Regions from separate parts of the Adlercreutzia sp. DFI.6.23 genome, predicted to be linked through region 1. Evidence: riboswitches for the same ligand, from Rfam matches in the RefSeq annotation. Region 1 holds a riboswitch; the other holds the start of a gene.
What was found. Region 1 has a riboswitch for cobalamin ahead of NE591_RS07695 (DUF4430 domain-containing protein). Riboswitches for the same ligand answer to the same signal wherever they lie in the genome.
Positions count from the first base shown of each region.

Region 1 (3,203 bases):
TACCTTCGCCGGCGAGCCCATCCCGGTGACGCTGCCGACTCCCGATGAGCTGTGGGCCGCGCTGAACGATGACAACAAGGTGAGCCTCTACGCCAATGTCGGCGGCGAAGTGACCCTCTACAACAAGAACCTCGGGGATTAATCGCGCCCATCTTCAACTACGGTTGAGCTTGGCGGGATGCGGGGCGCCGCTCACCAATCGAGTTCCGCAGCGAGCGCAACTGCGCACTCTCAACTACGGCTGAGCTTAGCGAAGATACGGGGTGTTCTGACCGAGCGAGTTCCGCAGCGACTGGAAATGCCCAGTGGGCATTTCCACAAAGCGAGGACTGTCTGAGCGAATCAGAATACCGCGTAGCTTCGCCCCCGAGGACCCAGAAACATCATAGATAGGAGAATCATGAACGAACTGGAACTCAAGTACGGCTGCAATCCGAACCAGAAGCCGTCGCGCATCTTCATGAAGGACGGCAGCGACCTGCCCATTCAGGTGCTGAACGGCAAGCCCGGCTTCATCAACTTCCTCGACGCTTTCAACTCCTGGCAGCTTGTGAAGGAGCTGAAGGAGGCCACGGGGCTGCCGGCGGCCGCTTCCTTCAAGCACGTGTCCCCGGCCGGCGCCGCCGTGGGCCATCCCCTCACCGAGACCGACCGCGCCATGTACTTCGTGGAAGACGCGGGCGAGCTTTCTCCCATCGCTTGTGCCTACATCCGCGCCCGCGGTGCCGACCGTCTGTGCTCTTATGGCGACTGGGCGGCGCTGTCTGATGTGTGCGATGCCGATGTGGCCCGCTATCTGGCGCGTGAGGTGTCCGACGGCATCATCGCGCCGGGCTACACCGACGAGGCGCTGGAGATTCTGAAGACCAAGCGCAAGGGCTCCTACAACGTGGTGCAGATCGATCCGGACTACGTGCCGGCCGAGACCGAGCTGAAGGACGTCTTCGGCATCACCTTCGAGCAGGGCCACAACAACTTCGAGATCAACGAGGCGCTGCTGGAAAACGTGGTGACCGAGAACAAGGAAATTCCGGAATCGGCAAAGATCGATATGATCGTCGCGCTCATCACGCTGAAGTACACCCAGTCCAATTCCGTGTGCTATGTGAAGGACGGCCAGGCCATCGGTGTGGGCGCCGGCCAGCAAAGCCGCATCCACTGCACGCGCCTGGCGGGCAACAAGGCCGATCAGTGGTGGCTGCGCCAGATGTCCGAGGTGCTGAACCTCCCCTTCAAGGCCGACATTCGTCGCCCTGACCGCGACAATGCCATCGACGTGTACCTGTCCGACGACGAGTGCGACGACGTGCTGCGCGACGGCGAGTGGCAGCGCGTGTTCACCGAGCAGCCCAAGGCCCTGACCCGCGAGCAGAAGAAGGCCTGGATCGCGCAGATGAGCGGCGTGACCGTGGGGTCGGACGCCTTCTTCCCCTTCGGCGACAACGTGGAGCGCGCCCGCAAGTCCGGCGTGGACTACATCGCCGAGCCCGGCGGCTCCATCCGCGACGACAACGTCATCGAGGTGGCCAACAAGTACGGCATCGCCATGGCCTTCACCGGCATGCGCCTGTTCCATCACTAATCGGACGATTGGGGCCTTGCTTGGGGCCTAAAGTGTCGGTTGTCGAACCCTTTGCGGCCGCTCTTTCGAGGGCGGCCGTTTTGCGCCATAATGGGTAGGTCAATGGCCCGTCGGGCCGCGCGTGGGAGCGCGGTGCGCGCCGTGGATGAGAATGCGGCAATGCGCGTCTCGGGAAATGTGGGTGGAAAGCCCGCGCTATGCCAGTAACCGTAAGGTTCGCCGTTGCGCCGAAGGGCGCGGCGGTGGCGAAGTCGGAACACCGAGCCGAACAACAGGGCCCTGGAAGAAAGGATAAGGAACTATGAACAAATTCGATATCACGGAGCTTCCCAAACAGTGGCTCGTGGCCTTGGTGGCCCTGGCCTTCACCTTCTTGCTGGTGGTGCCGGGCTGCGCCGGGGAGGCGGCCGATAACGGCGGCAACGGCGAGAACGCGGCCGAGCAGGCGGCCCAAGTGGCCGAGGAGGAAGGCCCCATCGAGGCCGGCCAGGCGGCGGAGGACATCGTTGTTCCCGTCTCCATCACGATGCCGGAAAGCGCCGGCGCCGAGCCCAAGACCATCGAGGTGACGGTGCCCGATGGCGCCACGGTGCTGCAGGCGACCGAGGCTGCGGGCTGGGATGTGCAGGTGGAGGACAGCGACTACGGCAAGTTCGTCACCTCCATCAACGGCATCGCCAACGGCTCTGAAGGCGAGGCCTCCGGCTGGGTGTACACGGTGAACGACGAGACGGTCATGGAAGCCTGCGACGTGCGCCAGCTGGCCGCCGGCGACTCCGTGCAGTGGTCGTTCTACGCCGGCTAGCCACCCCTCCGCGCCAAGCGCGCAATCCGGCGGGCTCCTCCAAGCGAGGGGCCCGTTTTGCAAGTCCCCTATGCGAAGGAGCTTTCCATGATCATTCTCGATGAACCCTACGCCTCCGTTCCGCTGCTCGACTGGATGGAGGCCTCGGCGCATCCCGTGCTCGCCAACGGGTTCACCGAGAAGCTCGTGGCGGGCGGCCGCACGTTGAACCTGGTGGACGCCGACGAGTGCGCCCGGCGCCTGGAGGCGGGGGAGCGCATTTACACAAACTCCGAGAACGCTCTGGCCTGGATTCTCGACCACGTGGACAACCCCACGCTCACCGATGCCATTCGCCTGTTCAAGGACAAGGCGGCCATGCGCGAGAAGCTCGCGCCTCTAAGCCCTGGCCTGTTCCATAAGACCGTCGATCGTGCGGGATTGGAAGCGGTAAACGTCGCCGATCTGCCGTTGCCGGTGGTGCTTAAGCCGGCGGTGGGCTTCTGTTCCATGGGCGTCTACGTCATCGAAGAGCCCGAGGATTGGGCGGCGGCCGTGGCCGACATCGCCCGGCGCGAGGACGGCTGGCATGAGCGCTATCCGGAAAGCGTCGTCGGCGGCAGCGAATACCTTATCGAAGGCTACCTCGCTGGTACGGAATACGCCCTGGACGCCTACTTCGACGAGGATGGCGCTCCCCATATCCTGAACATCCTGCGTCACGATTTCGCCGGGCCCGAGGATACCTCCGACAGGATGTATCTCACCGACGGAACCATTGTGGATGCGTGGAATGACCGCTTCACGGCGTGGCTGGCGGCTGTGAACGAGGTGGTG
Region 1 is NZ_JANGBP010000006.1:135,080-138,282, forward strand. It holds gene NE591_RS07685 (IMP cyclohydrolase) at 1-142, shown strand, start outside; gene NE591_RS07690 (phosphoribosylaminoimidazolecarboxamide formyltransferase) at 401-1,582, shown strand; adenosylcobalamin-variant (AdoCbl-variant) riboswitch at 1,734-1,891, shown strand; gene NE591_RS07695 (DUF4430 domain-containing protein) at 1,884-2,387, shown strand; gene NE591_RS07700 (ATP-grasp domain-containing protein) at 2,475-3,203, shown strand, end outside.

Region 2 (3,203 bases), on a different contig from region 1:
GATTTGCCGCAACGCCTCACCCCGGTAATGACTTTAATCAACTCAGAGTCGTAGAACGGACGAATCCTCTCGAGATATTGCGTTCGCAGAATCACTCCGGGTTCCTTTCGATAGAATTAATTCAGCTTAATTCTATCATACCTATCTGGTATAGAATTAAGTACATTTAATTCTTTTATTGTCTATTTTGATTCGGAAGCGAGTGCTCGACCTTGGGAGGGATCTGCGGATACACCTTGCGACGAACCAAATCACCCCCTTCCAACTCCTTGAGGTTCTGGGAGAGCGTCTTGTCTGAGATCTTCCCGAGGTAGCGCTTCAGCTCGTTGAACCTAACCGGCTGGTACTCCATAAGGCAGTACAGGATCACCATCTTGTGCTTGCCGGAGATGAGAGAGCGTGTAGCTGTACCCCGTTCCTTCGAGCCGGGCATCGCCGATCGCACGGCCCGACTCTTCGTTGTCTTTGATGTGCGAAGCCGTCTCCAACCTCGAAGACGTCAAGGGCGAGGCTTACAAGCCACTTCCGACTACTGCGTTGGAGTAGCCCTGGAATAATATTCATACTAGCGCACCCTTTAATCGATAGCCTATAATGTGATTGTTGTTTTGGCATTGATGGAGTGCGCCCGCATGCAGGGGGTACGGAGCTGCCGCGCATGCTGCAGCTCTGAGTGGGAATGGAGGTGAGAATCCTCCGCTATACCAGTAACCGTAAACGCCGAAAAGCAGCATCTTGGGCGATGTAATCCTCCAGATTGCCATTTCGTCCTCGCCGGGCACGGTGGCTGCTTTGATGAGGCAAAGTCGGAACACCTCTCCATCGCACGATAGCCCTGGGAAAGAGGTGCCGATCATGTCCGGCTCTAAGTTCGTTTGCGCATTTTTGTCCCTTCTGCTCTGTTTCTCGTTCACGCCTACCTCTGTATTCGCACAAGATACGGTTGCGGAAACCTCTCCTAACCTTTCCGAATCAACTGGAGCACCAGCTTCACCAGATGAGGTGGCAGGCTCTGCTGAGGCCGATGAGCCTACGGAACCTCCCCTTCCTACCGCTCCAGAGCAGCCCATTTCGCCTGTGGACGGAGCGCTCGATGACTCTGGCGCCGATGAGAAGTCGTACGAATCGGTTGAAGCCGAAGATGAGCCCACAAGCGTCAGCGAGGCTCAAGAGCTCATTCAGCCTCAGAACGATCTTGCGGGCAGTGGCACGGAAGCTGACCCCTTTCTCGTCGGCTCCGTGGAAGACCTGGAGCTGCTACGCGGCATCATGAACGGCAACCCTGGCGTCCACGTGAAGATGACGTCTGACATCTCCGTTGGCGAGTGGGAGCCCTTCTATCCATCAAGCGGCTATATCACCGAAGCGTTCAGCGGCGTGTTCGATGGCTGCGGCCATAGCATCACGAACTTGAGCGTGAATCGTACTACTACGAACGTTGGCTTCTTCGGCGGTATCAACGGTGCCACCATCAAGAACCTTCATGTGAGCGGCACGGTGTCTTCCACCAAGGCCTATGTCGGCGGTATCGTAGGCAAAGTGCAGCAGGGCTCGCTCACCGGATGCAGCTTCTCAGGAAGCGTCTCGACAGGCGCCAAAGGAAGCACAGCCTACGCAGGCGGTCTGGTTGGCTACGCTGGCAACAGTGCCTCGCAGACCGCCTCGTTCTCGAACTGCTCCAACACCGGTTCCGTGTCAGGCGGCGTTGCGGGCGGCATCGTCGGGTACGCGAAGTACACCACTATCGAGAGCTCCTACAACACTGGTTCCGTGACTGGAACCAGTCGTGCAGGCGGCATCTGCGGCCAGCTGCAGAACAACGGAAGTATCGAGCGCTGCTACAGCACCGGCGCCATTTCGGGCTCAGACACCGCAAGCGACATCGTCGACTTCCTCTACGGCTCATCCACCATCAGAACATGCGGCTATGTCACGCGCATATCAGGCGCGGGCACGGGCACAGTCGAGAGAGAAAGCTGCGTGCAGTCGGACGACCCCGCCTACCTTCATAGCGTCATCATCGGCGGCACGGCACCCGGCCCCGTCGATCCCGATGATCCTGATCCCACGCCCGGCCCCAGTCCTGACGAGCCCAACCCCGACGTTCCGCCCGCAACCGACAAGACACTTGACGAGATAGCCGCATCACTCTCGACGCTCTACCCCGAGTTCGGCAAGGACGCCAACGTCGTCGATATGATCCATGCGAAGCACCCGAATATCACGGTCGCCCTGAAATCCATCGAGAAGACGAACGGCACCGACAACTGCTCCGCCATCGACCAAGAAGGCAACATCACCTACTTCTACGCAGACCCCGACGGCTTCCGCGCGCAATGGTTCGGCTCCTACCGCATCACTATCGACCTTTCCTTAGCCGGAGCCACCGTTCAGAAGACTGTTCCCGTCATCGTCTATTGGAACGCCCAGAAGGTCAAAGCCATGCTGGCGGCAGACGTTCTCTCGCAGGTCGACCTTGGCGACACCACCAACGTAAGCACCGACCTTTCACTTCCCAAGGTTGCAAGCGGAAAGCTTTGGGCGCAGATCACATGGACTTCCTCCGACCCATCCGTCATCTCCGTATCCAGCGAGAACCAGGGCACGGCCGACACGCTGTTCGCCCCGTACGTCGGCAAGGTGAAGTGCGGAGAAACGCCGAAGGACGTGACGCTAACCGCTAAGGTCGTCTTCCAGCGCACGGCAATGGGTGAACCCGAGATCGCAGTCGAGCAGACCTTCCCCGTGCATGTCGACTCGCTGGACGGCGCAAGGGCACAGCAGATCAAAAGCGAGCTTATGGCAAAGCTCGACGCCGGCTTTGCCAAGGCAGGCCTGCGCGATAGCGTCACCGGCGTACGACTTCAGCCCGATGCCGGCGGCATCTACACTGTCGAGAACGACATCCAGCTTCCCACGACGGCCGATTTCGGCGTGGACGGCAAGTACTACCCCGTTACGCTTGCAAGCAGCGACGGCACGCTATTGACCGTACCCGACGTGCGCAACAGCGCCCGAGTCTCCGTGCTTCGCCCCATGGGCACGGGCAGCCTCGCCCGCAGCGCGAACATGGAAGGCCTCGCGACGCTTTCCGTTTCCCTTTCCGACAAAGACACCGGCGTCAAGGCGACCAAGGATTTCACCATCCGCGTGAAGCCCATCGAGCTTTCCGACCTCGCTTCGGAATTCGATCTCATGGAGCA
Region 2 is NZ_JANGBP010000001.1:408,143-411,345, reverse strand. It holds gene NE591_RS01845 (ATP-binding protein) at 1-95, opposite strand, end outside; gene NE591_RS01840 (helix-turn-helix domain-containing protein) at 176-445, opposite strand; cobalamin riboswitch at 629-838, shown strand; gene NE591_RS01835 (GLUG motif-containing protein) at 1,078-3,203, shown strand, end outside.
Region 2: it holds a riboswitch for cobalamin, as region 1 does, so the genes downstream of both, NE591_RS01835 (GLUG motif-containing protein) here and NE591_RS07695 (DUF4430 domain-containing protein) in region 1, are expected to answer to the same signal.